Regions from separate parts of the Halobacillus sp. B23F22_1 genome, predicted to be linked through region 1. Evidence: riboswitches for the same ligand, from Rfam matches in the RefSeq annotation. Region 1 holds a riboswitch; each other region holds the start of a gene.

Region 1 (4,142 bases):
AAAAGCAACGAATTCCGATGATTACCCGATCCACAATTTAACGCGTGAATATACGACTGGTTTAATTGAGCTGCGCCGCTCTACTGACGCCTTCCGGTTAGGGACGATGGACGAGGTGGATGAGAATGTGACGAAGCTGAATGTTCCTGAGATAGAGGAAAACGATTTGGCTCTAGCATATAAAGCCCAATCTACAGACGGCACTGGTAATTATTTTGTATTCGTAAATGCGGATGAAGAAGAGCGCACCTTTACGATGGAAAATTATAATCTAGCTCCGGGTAAAGCTATTGTAGATGATGATGAAGCAGGAACAGATAAAGTAAGTGAACCGACTGGATTTAGTAAGAATGCGAACGAAATTACGATTGATCCTTTAACGACGGTGGTCGTAAAATGTGAGCCAAAAGGAAACGGAAACGATCCATGTGAAAAGCCTGGTAAAGGGAAAAATTAATAGATAACAAAAGAAGATGCTGGGACATAACCAAATAAAACATAAAATAATCCGAACGATTCTGGAGAAATCAGTTCGGATTATTTATGTTAATGAGACTCCACACCACCGCTCCGTCAAAACACTCCGCTAATGATCTGCGTGTATCCAATCGTTTGTTTATTGACATTTTTGCTTTAGTTATTTCCCGGCCTCTTTCAGCTTGTAGAGAACCACCAAATTTTCTACAAACTTTTTTCTTGCCACCAGGAGCGCAGGCCCTTCCCGTTCCCCGGACGAGCGCCCGAGCAAAACCCACGCTCGGCGATCTCAGAGCACTCGTTCTTCCACAGGAATGGAAGGGTCCAGGCTCCTTTAAATTTCCTTAAGTCAGGAAAAGATACTTAAGAGTCTTTTTCCTATCTTGACAGGCAGCCTGTTCCTGGCTTTTTCTTTTCCATGATAATGATCGCTTATAGAAAAAGGGTTTAGGAAATGGTGAGACTCCTATGGGAGATACGAATAAGGTGTGACCCCGGAAGGCGTTAGCCTAGCCTGAGGAGGCACACCATTCGCCCATGGAAAGGGAGCAGTTTCCTAAACCTTTTCCTCCTGCCAGGAGTGTTTACCCTTTTCTCATATTATGCTTTCGTACGATAGGACGTCATGTGTGACTGTAGTGTCTCATCACTTCCAAATAGGAAGTGCTTTTTCATATTTGGAGAATACGTGGAATTAACTGCCTCGCGCCCCACGGTTTCAGCAACTTCACGAAGCATACTAGGTGAAGCCCCACAGCATAATCCAAAATAATTCACGCCGATGTCGTGTGCTTCCTTCGCCCATTGCGCCAGCTCATAGCGGTTGCAATACAACGGATCAAGTGACGTAGGGAACGTTGTTTCTGTCGGCAGGCTGCAAGAACAACCGCCATCAGGCAAGTTAAAGAATGTAGGATGCTCCTCAGACGTTCGATAAGGGATAGGCAGTGCCCCTACATAGCCTTCCACTTCTTCGCGAATTTTTTCAATATAAGGCTGCATGGTGGCTGGGCCGCGGAAACAGTTCATTCCTACAACTAAAGCGCCATGTTCTTTTAACAGGCGGCAGCCTTCTTCCACACTATATCCGTCGCGGAGAACATTTTCTCCCATTAATCCGAATGTAATAACCGCAGGCAGGCCTTGTTTTTGAATTTCTTCTAATGCAATTTTCGCTTCCTCATAATAGTAGAACGTTTCCCCATTAACAAAGTCGACCTCTTCTTCTTTACACCATTTTACCATCTCCGCAAACATTTCACGGACGGTTTCTTTTGAGGCAGGATCCTCAGGATTGAATAAATTCGTATTTGAAATGTTTCCTGCCACAAGCGCTTCCTCTTCTGGATGCTCTTTTGCTACTTCTTTAGCTAAACGAATGGCCTGTCGATTTAAAGGTTCAAGCAAATCTTCCTTTTCAATGATTCTCATTTTTTCTCGGTGCGCATTATACGTAAATGCCAGTACCACGTCTGACCCCGCAAGCATATAATCACGATATGTTTGCTTTAAGGCTTCAGGGTTATCAAGTGCTACCTCTGGAACGAAGGAGCCTGCCTGTAAATACCCTCTTCGTTCAAGTTCAAATAGATACCCTTCCCCACAAATGACTGGACCGTCCTCTAATCGTTGCTGCAAGCTTCTCTTCATTTCCATCATCCCTTCTGCTGTCTCATCTAAAATTACATAGAAAAATCCCTCTTCCGATTAAGAAGAGGGATTTTGTGAGTTTCGCTCGCCTCCTCTTATCTTTCAGACGCATGACGTCTGTAGGAATTGGCACCTTTTTCAAGCCGCGCTTGAAAGGTTGCCGGGCATCATAGGGCCTAGTCCCTCTGCCACTCTCAATAAGAGTTTTAAATGTAATTATTCTCGTATTATAAAGACTTACTCCTTCACGCGTCAACCTATTTTTTGAATATTTTCAACATAAATGATCATACAATTGTAAAAAAAGGAGGACAAGTATGGAACGTTCATTTCATATTCTTAAATTTTTAAAATTCACCGTGGCATTTGTTTTTATCACCTCTGGCCTTATGAAGGTGGTCAATACCGAACTGGCTGATTACTTCGCCGGTTTAGCCCTCCCCTACCCCTTAGAGACGATGTATACCGTGGCCTGGGTCGAAATTGCAGCGGGCTTGCTGCTATTATTTAATAAGTACATGAAGACGGCGTTACTCGCTTTAATGGTGATTATGATTGGAGCGCTCGTGTTGACAAAAATTCCAGCGCTGCATGCTGGGTTCATCCATGCCCTTTTCAGTGCCAGACTCGACATCGTGATGCTCGTACTGCTTATGATTCTTTTCCGATTCCGTGTAACCACCTAAAAAGGGCCAGAAATAGTAAAGCAATGGTGTCAAAAAACGAACATTCGTATAAACGCAGACCCTGAGCGCAGTCAAATCACCGCAACAGTGGAACAGCTCTATTGCAGCGAGGGAGCATAAGGGTACCAGGTACCGAAAAGCAGTAAAAGAGCGAAGTGCCAAGTGTGAATTTCGGTACCTGGCACCCAGAGCCGAACGGATTTCAATAGAATCCTTTGAATTATTACGCTTTATTCAGTTTTGTACAAGCCTGTGCTATCACAGGTTTTCTAAAAAGACGCGAATAACATCTGCCCCGCCTATGGCTGTCCCAAGCGAACTTCCGATATTCGCCAATACAATAATGAGCAGGATTCTTGTTACTTTATTATCCCAGAACCCTTTCACGCTCGATACATCTTCAGATAAATTTTCAAAATCCTTAACGTTAGGACGTCTAAAATAAGCTTGGACAAACCCGGCAAACCAACCTGCCGCAATCAAGGGGTTCAAAGAAGTAATCGGTGCGGCAATAAACGCTGTCAGCACGGCAAACGGGTGGCCTAAAGCGACTGCAGCGCCTATAGCAGAAAAAGATCCGTTCCATAAAATCCAGCTAATCGTCTGCTGAGTTCCTGCAGCCGGGTTAGACATAAATGTATAAACAATAATGGAGATAATAAACAAAGGAATCGCCCATCCGATCAGCTTAGGCACCTTTGATTTAGGCGGACGCTGGGTCAAACGATCTAAATTATGATCTTTATAAATTTGCTCTTTAATTCCAGGCACGTGCGCAGCACCAAGCACAGCTACAATTTTCTTCCCGGGGGCCTCTTTAATTTTTTGAGATAAATACTGATCACGTTCATCAATTAACGGCTTCTTCAAGCGCGGAAAATTTTCCGTAAAATCCTGGAGCATGGCATCAAGCATGTCTTTCGATTTTAACTTTTCAAGCTCTTCTTCAGAAATTTTTTCATTGCTGAAAATACTAAATACGATCTGCATAAGAAGTTTGGCTTTGCCCCATGCCCCTAAGTTCCCCCAGATCCGTGCAAACGTAATTTGGATGTTACGATCGGCCAGCACAAGGGTCGCCCCTGTTTCATCTGCAGATTCAATGCCTTGAATCATTTCCTGGCCTGGCTTAATGCCCATTTGTTTAGCCATCCGTTTTTGAAAAGAAGAGATAACCATATTAACTAATAGCAAGGTTGCCTTCTTTTGTTTAATCACATGAAAGATATCCGTGTCCTGCCATTTATTTCCGTCTTTAATGGATTGATAACGCTGCTGATCGAGCTCTACACAAACCGAATCAGGCTGTTCATATTCAATCACTTCTTT
Region 2 (4,142 bases), on a different contig from region 1:
TGTAACCGAAAGGGTTTTTGTCGTTGGCCCCATGGCACCGGCTACAAATCGAGGTCGATCCTCAGTTGAATGCTTTTCAGCTGCTTTTTTAGCGAGTTGTGCTGCTTTTATATTGATTTCTTCAGCTAAGTGACCCAGTTCATATTCATCGAGTACCAAGTCGGTGGCACCAAATGTATTGGTTTCAATAATATCCGCTCCAGCTTTAAGGTACTCATCGTGGATCCACTCAATAACTTTAGGCGATGTAATATTTAAATATTCATTACATCCATCGTATAATTCTCCGCCAAAATCTTCAGGGGAAAGGTCGGCATCCTGGAGCATTGTCCCCATGGCTCCGTCTAAAACTAAGATCCTATTTGATAGATGCTGATGAAATGGTGTTGTTTCCATTTAAAACCGTCCTTTCTGAACGCTGCTGATTCACTTCTTTAATATAGTTAGTTAATTCTACCGTTATTTCATAGCGTAGAAATGGTGTAATTAAATAGATACCATTGAACAGCTCGGCTGCTGTATCAATTAGTGACTTAGCGATAGCAATTCCTTCTGCCTGCGCAAGAGCAGGGTCATGGCTGACACTCTCCATACGCTTTCTAATTTCATCAGAAAGTGTGATGCCAGGTACTTCATTATGCAGAAATTCAGCATTTCGTGAACTTGTAAGCGGCATAATACCGATGTAAATGGGTGCCGATATGTGCTTTGTTGCTTCGTAAACTTCTCTAATTTGTTCCCCGCTGTAAACGGGTTGGCTAATAAAGTAGTCAGCTCCGTATTTAATTTTTTTCTCAAGGCGTCCGACGGCACGGTTGAGGTTTCGGACGTTGGGATTGAAGGCAGCAGCAACTGAAAAATTTGTATTCATGCCAAGCGATTTTCCGGAAAAGGAAATGCCTTGATTTAATTGTTTAATATATTGAATCAAATCAAATGATGACAGATCATATACAGACGTAGCTCCAGGGAAATCACCAATTTTCGTAGGGTCCCCGGTAATGGCTAAAACCTCTGTGATCCCCAGCGTATGCAGTCCCATCAAATGGGATTGAAGTCCAATTAAGTTACGATCTCTACATGCGATATGCACAAGAGGGTTGATATCATATTTCTGCTTAATAATGGAGGCAATGGCAGAATTGCTGATCCTTGGTGAGGCGAGCGAGTTATCAGCAAGTGTAACAGAGTCAACACCAGCGTCTCTTAATGCTTGCGCTCCCCTCATATATTTATCCGTATTCAATTTTTTCGGGGGATCAAGTTCTACAATTATTGATGACCGCTCGGCTGCTATTTCATGGAGGTGTGGGTTCGTATCCTCAATTTCCCTAGGTGTTTCAACCTCAGCTTTAGCAGGTGAGACCACCTTATTCTGAATTGGTTTTTTTCCTTTTACTTCTTCTGCAATAGCAGCAATATGCTCAGGAGTTGTTCCGCAGCATCCTCCGATTAAACGTGCTCCTTCTTCATAAAGAGAGCGTGCACTCGTTTTAAAATAATCTGCATCTGTTTTATAAACAAGCCGGCCATCCTGATAAGCAGGTAAACTGGCATTAGGGTAAGCAGATAGAACAGCTTTTTTTGGCAGAGGCACGCCTTCTAATGCTTGGGTCATATGATAGGGGCCGAGACGGCAGTTGATTCCAACCACATCTGCTCCAATATTTTCTAATGTAGTTAAGGCTTCGTTTAGAGAAGTTCCATCCTGAAGAACGCCAGGTTCATGCATAGAAACTTGAGCAATAATAGGAAGCTTCGTTTCTTTTCTCGCAATTTGTAAAACGGTTTGGAGCTCTTCAAAGTCGTAAAAGGTTTCGAGTAAAAGACCATCTACACCTTCAAATAACATACAGTATAACTGTTCTCGAAAGCTGCGTTTAATTTCTTCAAGCGAGACCGCCTGCTTACTAATTGCTCGAGTTCCTCCGATTGTACCAACGACATAATTGTTCTCAGCAGCAGCTTGTTTCGCAATTTTGATGGCAGCTGTATTAATTTCCTTAACTTTATCTTCAAGTCCGTAACGGGAGAGTTTAACGTAATTCGCACCGTATGTATTGGTTTGAATGATCTCAGCACCGGCTTCTACGTAGGCTTTATGAACATTTAATACCTCGTCAGGGTGGCTGCGGTTTAAATCTTCAAAACATTGATCAATGCCGTAAGAATAGAGAAGGGTTCCTAAAGCTCCATCTCCTACAAGAGTTTGTGTTTGAAGAGCATCTCTCAAATTCATACATTTCCTCCTTAGTGGTACCGAGTACCGTGATAAATAAAAAAAGCCTTCTTATAAGAAGAAGACTTTAATTCGTAATTAATCCTTCTTCTTATCTTCCAAGTTTTTTAATAACTTGCTGGAGTTAGCACCATACTGTGGAACAGTGGTTGCTGAGGCTTCATCGGGCCAGTCCCTTCACCTCTCGAGATAAGAAAGCATATGAAATTTTCCTGGATAAAACATTGTTGCGACTTACATTACACTAAATAATGTTAGTAATCAAGCGAATATTCGTAATTTTTCATTTTTATTCTATTATACTTGAAAAATATTACATTGATGTATGCATATAACAAATTATTAGATCTAAATACATACTTTCACTTCGACATAGTTTGACATTTGTAATTATAATGGAGTGAATTTTCTCAATATTAAAACATGTAAGCGGATTTCTGATATACTATTCAAAAGCCTGATGTAAAGCCATTTTCAACCAATTTAAAAACAATTCATTTAATTTACTTTCCTCTATTGAATTTTTATGCATTAAAATGTATCATTAAAAACCGCAAACCCGAAATAAGTCATATGTACCAATAATATATACAAAATTCATTCATTGATGGGGGAATTACACTATGGAAATAGAGAAGAAGGAAATGCAAGTAGCATCAGGGTACACAGCAGGCCAGCTTATGAAGTTTTTAATACCTTCTATTATCGGGGTATTGCTGTTTCTCGTCCCTGTTTCAGTTGACGGCACAGTCACCATCGGGTTAGGAATTTTAGCAGACGGCCTTCAAGGAGCGATTTCTGAATATATTCCTTTGTTTATGACCATTGTGCTTTGGGTGTCTGTAGTGGGGGCTTTTGTTATAAAAGTTATCAGTCACCCCGGCATTAGAAATCATAAATTTTTATCGAGCTTGTTTGATATTGGAGTATTTTGGATTGTACTTCGTGCTTTAGGGGCTGTTTTTGCTACGATGACCCTTATGGGAATAGGACCTGAAGTCATTTCTTCTGAGTTAACAGGACAAGTTGTTCTTTTTGATTTAATACCTGTCTTAATGGTTTGGTTCTTATTTGCCAGTCTATTTATGCCGCTCCTTCTTGAGTTTGGCCTTATGGATTTTATAGGCTCTGTTGTTCGTAAGGTAATGCAGCCTTTATTTAAACTTCCGGGGCGTTCTTCTGTGGACGCTCTGGCCTCTTGGATGGGTAGTGGAACGGTAGGCGTATTGCTGACCACTCAACAATATGAAGGAGGCTACTATTCAAAGCGAGAAGCTGCTGTAGTAGCGACTAACTTTTCTATTGCTTCCATTGCCTTTAGTTTAGTGATCGCACGGTTCATTGGTATTGATCACATGTTCGTTCAGTTTTATTTTACAGTAGCTGTTTGCGGAGTAGTTGCTGCGGTTATTTGTCCACGTATTCCTCCGCTTTCAAGAAAGAAGCACACGTACTATGAACCAGTTGGAAAACAAATTGATGAAGCTGTACCTGCTGGCGTATCCAGTTTTCGCTGGGGAGTCGATCAGGCTGTAAAAAAAGCAGACCAAGTGAAAAGTGCAAAAGATGTTATCAGCCGTGGGGTGTTTAATGTAGCTGATATATGGCTTGGTTTAATTCCACTCGTTATGGCGCTCGGAACGATAGCTTTAATAATTGCCGAATTTACACCAATTTTCACGTTTTTATCTTATCCATTTATTCCTTTACTGACGTTACTGCAAATCCCGGAAGCTGCTGAAGCTGCTCCGGCGATGATCGTAGGTTTTGCTGATATGTTTCTTCCGGCTGTCGTTGGTTCAGGTATTGAATCTGAACTTACTCGATTCATTATCGGCGTAATGTCTCTTACACAACTGGTGTACATGTCAGAGATCGGGATCTTACTTATTAAATCTAAAAT
Region 3 (4,142 bases), on a different contig from region 1:
ACAAATGAAATTAAACGATATCGGCCTTTACACTGTTCTCAAGACTGTTTTCCATGTACATCTATTAACATAGTTTTAATTCGAATTCTATGTAGCAGTTTATGTGCTACGCATACCCCACCAACTACTGCGGTCCTGACCTATCCTGCACCTAAGCAGAAACCAACCACTATAAATAACAAGTCAGTGTACAAGGGGGGCCTCGACCTTTTATTAACTTATAAGATGGCGCGTTTGCGCGAAGAGACCTCTCTTGTAAGCAGTTCACGCAAATGAAGTATTTCTAAATTCCCTTTATTAGTCCATCCCGATCTGAAATCTCTTAAGTGAGGCCCCACTCTGCCGTATAGCTGCTACTTTTAAACAATACCCTATGGTTTCACACCTAAACGGCCCACAGCACACTTGTAGGTTGTAAGAGATTTTTCATTTGCGTATCATGAGTAGAAAAGCAGTTAATAAAGGAGAACCTATGCACACCATCTACTGGATATTTATTATCAGCGTCGTTCTAAGCACATTTTGGATTATTTTCAGAAAACTAACAAAAACAAGTTATGTGATTATTGTTATTATAGGTGTACTTTATGCGATTCTTTTAGCTTTTTCTCTTCTTGACGGGGTATGAAAAATCTCAAAAAAATACGCTTATAGACCGTCTCTTTTATTTTGTTTATTTACTGCTTCTCGAATATGATAGAGTTCTGCATACATAGCTGTAGCAAATACAGTAAGAATGCTTAGGAACATAGACAGAATGAATACAACTCCGCCTTGCTCAAAACCGTATACGGCACTAAATCCAATAATTGCTCCTATCGTGACTCCTATTCCAAGAAAAATTAAGATCTTTTGTAATGTTACAGAATAAGCCATCCAAATCACCTCTCTACAATTAACGTCTATTACAGGTATACCCAATTAATAGAAAAAGCACACATAGGATTTTCATATTAAAAGAGTAGACCGAACAGCTCTGCTGTTTCATCTGCACGCAATAAAAAAAGCAGGCAGCCCTACGGCTTTCCTGCTTTTTCAGTACCTCGCTTCTAACATTTCCTTTCCCGCAGCTTACTACTGACAGCGCTCCCCCATACACCACTTGAGCAGGAGGAGCCGAGCCCAGTGTAAGAGACATCCTCAAGTGTTAAATTTCACAGGCGTAAGTGTCAATACTACCTCTTAAGCGTTGTGCTTCTTTGTAAGTGCAGCGGTTATGAATCACTTGCAGACCTGCTTCGCTGGCAATCTTGGCTGCTTCTGGTGCAATAACTCCTTCCTGCAGCCAGAAAACTTCAGGTTTTACTTGAGAAGCTTCTTTAGCAATTTCAACTGCAGCTTCTGGACTTCTGAAAATTTGAGCCACATCAATCTTAAACGGGATAGAACTCAAGTCAGGGTAAGCCTTTTCGCCCAACACTTCATCTTCCCGAGGATTAACAGGGACGATCTGATAACCCAATCGCTGCATTTTGCGAGCAAGACGGTGACTAGGTCTTGAAGGTTTTCCACTTAATCCTACAACCGCCAGGCGCTTAGGACGAGTAACTTTCCGGCCGCCCTCTTCTTCTGTCACCTGTGAGGAGCTTAGTGCCCACTTAATGACTCCTTCATCATTTTCAGTAATCGTTGCAGCTACTTCATTCCCTGTCGCTTTACCGATGGCATGATTTAAATCATTGATTAAATCTTTTACTGATTCTAAACCAACAGACAAACGAATTAATTCCTCAGTTACTCCACTTGCAGCCAAATCCTCTGCTGTTAACTGCTGATGGGTCGTAGAGGCCGGGTGAATAATTAGTGATTTCGCATCTCCTACGTTAGCCACATGAGACCATAGGGAAATATTATTGATCACCTGACGACCTGCTTCACGCCCGCCTTTAATACCAAAATTGACGATAGAACCATAACCCACTTCTAAATACTTTTTAGCAAGATCATGGGCAGGGTGATCGGTCAGTCCAGGATAGGAAACCCATTCCACGTCAGGATGACCTTTTAAATATTGCGCTAATTCTAGCGCATTATCATTATGACGCTCAACTCTTAAATGCAGTGTTTCAAGACCTTGAAGAAGCTGGAAAGCGTTTTGGGGACTCAGGCATGCTCCTAAGTCTCTAAGTAACTGTACGCGCAGCTTTGTACTAAATGCTAGCGTCCCGAAGTCTGCTGCGTAGCGGATGCCATTATAGCTTTCGTCAGGTTCAGTAAATACTGGAAACTTTCCGTTACTCCAATCAAATCGTCCTCCGTCTACGACTACACCGCCGATCGTCGTCCCATGTCCGCCGATCCACTTTGTGGCTGAATGAACAACAATGTCCGCTCCCCACTCAATAGGTTTGCAAGAGTATGGGGTAGCAAACGTGTTATCCACGATTAACGGCACATCATTTTCATGAGCAGCATCAGCTACTTTTTCAAAATCAAGCACGTGAAGGCTCGGGTTACCAACCGTTTCAGCAAAAACAGCTTTTGTTTTGTCAGTAATCGCTTTACGGAAATTCTCTGGATCTTCTGGATCAACAAATACCACTTTAATGCCGTATCTTGGCAGCGTATTCGCGAATAAGTTATAAGTACCGCCATATAAGTTAGCTGCAGCCACAATTTCGTCCCCTGAACCTGCAAGGTTTAAAATCGCTAAGGATATCGCAGACATTCCGGAAGCTGTTGCTACAGAAGCTACCCCATTTTCAAGTAGAGCCATCCTCTTTTCAAAAACGTCCACCGTCGGATTCATAATTCGCGAGTAAATGTTACCTGGCTCATCTAACGCAAATAAACTTTGCGCATGGTCAGTATCGTGGAATACATAAGATGTCGTTTGATAAATAGGAACAGCTCTTGAACCTGTGGTAGGATCTGGTGATTGCCCCCCGTGCAGGGCTACTGTATCTAAATCATAGCTTTCAAATGAGTTCGTCATTGTAACTTCCTCCTTGATTTTTCTCTTAAAGAAATTGAATGGCAAAAAACCCCTCTTCGATAAGAAGAGGGGTTATAAATTCAGGTCCTCCTCTTATCTCTCAGATCTATGAAATCTGTAGGAATTGGCACCTTTTCAAACCGATGTTTGTAGGTTGCCGGGCTTCGCAGGGCCTAGTCCCTCTGCCGCTCTTGATAAGAGTATTTATTTAGTTAACGTGGTTATGTTATTGAATTATAAGCACTACACAAAACAAAGTCAATAATTTTTCGAATATTTATTTAATAGAGTTGCGAATGGATTGTTGAAATTGAGCAGCAATATCTTCTGCTTCTTCAATCCCAATTGACAATCGAATGGTGTAATCAGAAATTCCTAATTTTTCTTGTTCTTCCTCCGTCAACGCTCGGTGAGAGGTACGGATTGGATAAGAAACTGTGGTTTCGACACCTGCTAATGTAGGAGCCAGCTTAATCCAGCCCAGCGATTTAAAAAAGGCTTCAAAATCGACTTGTTCAGCTAATTCAATTGTGATAATCGCTCCATTGCCTCTCTCAGATACATACTCAGGATAATAAACTCGTTCTACTCCCGGATCTTCTTTCAACACATGAGCCACATGCTTCGCATTTTGAGACTGCTGCTTCATACGTAAAGCAAGTGTTTTGGATCCACGCTGAGTCAGCCAAGCTTCAAATGGACTCAGATTCGTTCCTAAGCCAATAATTCTCTGCTTAGCTTTCGCAATAAGATCACTTGGCCCAACTACTACGCCTGACGTTACATCACTGTGCCCGCCTATATATTTCGTAGCACTGTGTGCTACTAGATCAACCCCTTGCGTGTAAGGCTGAAGTAAATATGGTGTAGCAAACGTATTATCCACCATCGTCTTTAAATCATGCTTTTTGGCAATATCGACGAGGAGCTCGATATCTTCCACGCGTAAGAAAGGATTCGTTATAGATTCCGTATAAAGCAATTTCGTATTTGGTTTAATGGCTGATCTTATAGCCTCGGGATCTGCAAATGAAACCATTGTAAATTCAATACCAAAACTTGTCAGCTGCTTCGTAATCAATTGATGCGTACCACCGTATATATCTTCAGCTGTCACAATGTGATCACCAGCTTCAGCTATGGAAAGGATTCCAGCCATGATTGCCGAAATTCCAGAAGAGGCGGCCGCACCTGCCTCTGCTTCTTC
Region 4 (4,142 bases), on a different contig from region 1:
CTCGGCCGACTGTTCTATCAATTAGAGCTTTTAAACAGTGACTTCAGAAACCCTTTAACTCCACTGTTTTTATTTTCTACTTCTTTAACTTCTTTTTTCTTTTTCATGTGGATGTTTTCTTTTTCTATTGCATAATCCACGTAAAGGATAGCTCCGATATCTGTATCTGACTCCTGATTGGACACTTCGGTGTGATGAATAGAGTGTTGGTCTGCCAATTGTCTATAGGGTTTGCGGAAACGGTAGCTTACTTCTCCATTCAACAGAAGCTTGGCATCCTTATGCCGCTTCATTTCCTGGGACAACTCTTCAATCCCGGCCTCTTGCATCACCTGGCCTTTCATTAATATTAGAATGATACGCTCTCGGAGAGTGCCCAGGTACCTTTTACGTTCCCCTGGTTTCGTTTGTCGGGTCCCGTATATTCCTTCTTGCAAATATTCATCTACATTTGTTTTCTTCATCATAATCACCTCATCTGCTCTGTTCCTATTATCCATCCTAAATCATAGTCCATTCAAAAAAGCATGAAAGGAGAGGTGCTTTCATCTATTTCTCCACAATTTCTTCATCAATTCGCTGACCTAAATGCCGTCCTGGCTCGTCTCGTAATCCCATCACTTTTTGTCCCTCTTTTACATCCAATATTGAGATTTCTCCTTCGCTTTCCTCTTGTAAATAAACACTGGAGGAGTTTTGCAAAGTGGCTGAAATCGTTCCATCGCTGCTTTTACACTCCACTCTTACAAATGGACGTTTCTCTATTTTCACTCGCCCAATTGCAACCTCCCGCTCTTCTTCACCCGAAAGTATCAGCTTCTCACCCGGGGTTAACTCATGAAGATAATAGGTTTTACCGGATTGATACAAGTATTGATGAAAAGAGCCGCAATTGATGCGAAAAGGTCGAGCGGGATAATCTTTAGATTCACGGTTTTCAGCCAAGACTTTTAAATATCCATGCCCTGTGTTTCCAATGTATAATCCGTCTGATGAGTATAAAATATCGATAAAATCTAAACAGACTCTCCTTCCTTCTCCAATTTCCTCTATTTTTGTTACCTCCACAAATTCCCTGCTCATGTTATGAATCGATCCTTCCTCTAGCTTTTACTTTTATTTTCATGCTTTTAAACTACTCTTGTCCACTGATAGCATTCCTTTTCTCTTCACGTTGCCACACTATTAATTTTCGGATATTTCATGAAATTCCATTGACACTAATAAAATTAATTGATATTATCACAGGTAACTTAATAAACGACGTATTCTTATCCAGAGAGGTGGAGGGACTGGCCCTGCGAAGCCCGGCAACCGCTATTTTATATAGCACGGTGCCAAATCCTACTGAGCGATTGCTCGGGAAGATAAGAGAATAATTTATCTCTTGAACCTCTCTATTTTTAAAAAATAGAGAGGTTTTTATTTGAATACGATTTTCTTATCCAGAGAGGCAGAGGGACTGGCCCGTTGACGCCCGGCAACCATCAGGCAACGCTTGAAAAGGTGCTAATTCCTGCAGGAGAAATCCTGGAAGATAAGAAGAGAATAAAGCTCTCTTCTTATCCTTGAAGAGAGCTTTTTCTATAAAAAGGAGAGAAATCAAATGAAAACTGTACTTTTAGATGGAACCCGCATCCCTTTTGGAAAGTGGAAAGGTGCGTTAAGAAAACTATCAGCAACTGATTTAGGGAAAGAAGCACTCACTCCTTTACTAAAAAAATACCCAGAGGCTAAACAGGCTGACGGAGTACTGCTCGCTCAAGTGATTCAGGCAGGCCAGGGACAGAATCCTGCTCGTCAGGCTGCTTTTAAAGCAGGAGTCGATGCGGCTGTTCCAGCGATTACTCTAAATAACGTTTGTCTGGGGGGAATCGCTACGATTGCTGATGCTTCCCGGCGCTTACAACTGAACGAAGGTGAACTATACATTGTGGGCGGTTTCGATTCCATGACGAATGCACCTCACACTGCTCCCGTGCGAATGTCATCAAGTATTGGGCATGTTCAGCTTAAAGATACACTACTCAATGACGGATTATGGTGCTCATTAACGGATATTTCAATGGGTGCCCTGACCGATGAAATTAACCGCAGTTTTGATATCAATCGTCAGGAGCAGGATGATTACGCGGCTTTTTCTCAACAGAGAGCTGCTGAAGCGCAAAAGAATGGGTCGCTGAACGATGAAATCAGCCCTCTATTCAATGTATTGGATCAAGATGAAGGTGTCCGCGCCAATACAACAGCTGAAAAGCTTGCATCTCTATCCCCTGCTTTTTCTCAAGATGGAACAATTACAGCGGGAAATGCATCACAAATGACGGATGGAGCAAGCATTGGGATCGTAACAACTGAAAAAAAGGCTGAGGAGCTTGGATATTCACCGCTAGCCGAAATTATCGACTGGTCTGAGGTGGCTGGTCCGGATACAAGCTTACAAACCAAACCAGCAAAAGCCATCAGAAAACTTTTAGACAAACATAACTTATCGACAGACGATATCGATTTATACGAAATCAATGAAGCATTTGCAAGTGTTGTAATTGCCAGCTGCCGGGATCTCGCCATAGATTACAGCCGCGTGAATGTTAACGGCGGTGCTATTGCTCTAGGCCACCCGCTTGGCGGCACTGGATTCCGTCTTGTACTCACTCTCGCTCATGAACTAAAAAGACGCGGCGGAGGAAAAGGCATCGCCTCCCTATGCGGTGGGGGCGGGCAAGGTATGGCAATCCTCATCGAAGTAGCTCAATCATAAAACGAAAGGAAAATCACCCATGACGACTTCAACCACACGAAAGTCTTCCCATATATTATGGGAGCCTTCCAAGGAAAGAATCGAAAACTCTCACATCAAAGCTTTTGCTGATTTCGCTGATCAGCCGCTTTTTCCATACGAACGACTCCACCTCTGGTCTACTTCTCATTTGGGAGATTTCTGGTCCAGCGTGTGGGATTATGCCGGAATCATTGGGGACAAAGGGGATCAAGCGTATGTGCCTTCATTTTCCATGCCAGATGCCGAATGGTTCCCTAATGCACGTTTAAACTTTGCCGAGAATTTATTAAGGGGATCTCTTAACCGCATAGCTGCGTATGAAGCCGACGAAACAGGTGTACACCGCAGCATTACGTTAAAAGAATTGAAAACAGAAGTTGCTAAAGCCCAGCAGGGATTAAGAGATTTAGGTGTCAAAAAAGGCGACTGCGTGGCCGGCATCACGATTAACAATATTCAAGGACTAGCAGCTTTGATCGCAACAACATCCTTAGGCGCGGTTTGGACTTCCTGTTCCCCTGACTTTGGAACAAAAGGCATCATCGACCGGGTCGGGCAGGTGAAACCTAAAGTGCTGTTTGCCACACTTGCTTACCAATACAAAGAAAAGCCGTTCGACATTGAAGAAAAGATACAAGAAACAACGGAAAACCTCGAAGGCCTGTCGGCTGTGATTACGTTAAACGGAGAAGTCGATCTTCCAGGAATTAAAACTCAAACGTGGGAAGAACTCTGCGCCAATGATGCTGAAGTACCCGTCTTTACTCAAACATCGTTTAACGACCCACTATATATCCTTTATACCTCTGGAACAACGGGATTGCCTAAAGCGATTGTTCACTCTGTCGGAGGGACACTTTTGCAGCATGTGAAAGAACACCAACTCCATTGTGATGTACAGCAGGAGGACGTTTTATTCTGGTACACCAATACAGCGTGGATGATGTATCCATGGTTAGTTTCCGGATTGGCAAGCGAAGCCGCTTTACTTTTATATGATGGATCACCGGTCCAATCAGACAACCTCCCTCACCTTTGGGATATCGCAGATGAAACAGGCGTTACTCACTTTGGTACAAGTCCTAAGTATTTAGAAACGCTGGCAAAAGCAGATGTTCAATTAAAAAACACACATTCGCTTACTACCTTAAAAAGCATTCTGTCTTGCGGCGCCCCTCTCGCTCCCGAGCAGTATGACTGGGTATTTGAAACGATAAAAGAAGACCTTTTCCTTGCTTCCATTTCAGGAGGAACTGAAATCATTGGCTGCTTTGTTATGGGATCACCGGTACTTCCTGTCAAACGCGGAGAGATTACCTGTAAAGCACTGGGTATGGCTGTAGACGTTTTTAATGAACGA

The links. Region 1 has a riboswitch for S-adenosylmethionine ahead of ACGTNH_RS01505 (homocysteine S-methyltransferase family protein). Riboswitches for the same ligand answer to the same signal wherever they lie in the genome.
Region 2: another riboswitch for S-adenosylmethionine. It lies ahead of ACGTNH_RS16745 (bifunctional homocysteine S-methyltransferase/methylenetetrahydrofolate reductase); the one in region 1 lies ahead of ACGTNH_RS01505 (homocysteine S-methyltransferase family protein).
Region 3: another riboswitch for S-adenosylmethionine. It lies ahead of ACGTNH_RS19410 (PLP-dependent aspartate aminotransferase family protein); the one in region 1 lies ahead of ACGTNH_RS01505 (homocysteine S-methyltransferase family protein).
Region 4: another riboswitch for S-adenosylmethionine. It lies ahead of ACGTNH_RS17650 (acetyl-CoA C-acyltransferase); the one in region 1 lies ahead of ACGTNH_RS01505 (homocysteine S-methyltransferase family protein).

Annotation. Positions count from the first base shown of each region.
Region 1 is NZ_JBIEKE010000001.1:282,243-286,384, reverse strand. It holds gene ACGTNH_RS01510 (pullulanase) at 1-457, shown strand, start outside; gene ACGTNH_RS01505 (homocysteine S-methyltransferase family protein) at 1,078-2,127, opposite strand; SAM riboswitch class I at 2,220-2,331, opposite strand; gene ACGTNH_RS01500 (DoxX family protein) at 2,445-2,813, shown strand; gene ACGTNH_RS01495 (TraB/GumN family protein) at 3,072-4,142, opposite strand, start outside.
Region 2 is NZ_JBIEKE010000003.1:319,615-323,756, reverse strand. It holds gene metH (methionine synthase) at 1-396, opposite strand, end outside; gene ACGTNH_RS16745 (bifunctional homocysteine S-methyltransferase/methylenetetrahydrofolate reductase) at 359-2,239, opposite strand; SAM riboswitch class I at 2,328-2,435, opposite strand; gene ACGTNH_RS16740 (YjiH family protein) at 2,863-4,142, shown strand, end outside.
Region 3 is NZ_JBIEKE010000004.1:81,461-85,602, forward strand. It holds gene ACGTNH_RS19400 (hypothetical protein) at 431-628, shown strand; gene ACGTNH_RS19405 (hypothetical protein) at 649-876, opposite strand; gene ACGTNH_RS19410 (PLP-dependent aspartate aminotransferase family protein) at 1,148-2,935, opposite strand; SAM riboswitch class I at 3,026-3,136, opposite strand; gene ACGTNH_RS19415 (trans-sulfuration enzyme family protein) at 3,213-4,142, opposite strand, start outside.
Region 4 is NZ_JBIEKE010000003.1:537,621-541,762, forward strand. It holds gene ACGTNH_RS17640 (YueI family protein) at 18-464, opposite strand; gene ACGTNH_RS17645 (3-dehydroquinate synthase II domain-containing protein) at 550-1,068, opposite strand; SAM riboswitch class I at 1,269-1,374, shown strand; SAM riboswitch class I at 1,439-1,544, shown strand; gene ACGTNH_RS17650 (acetyl-CoA C-acyltransferase) at 1,607-2,761, shown strand; gene ACGTNH_RS17655 (acetoacetate--CoA ligase) at 2,781-4,142, shown strand, end outside.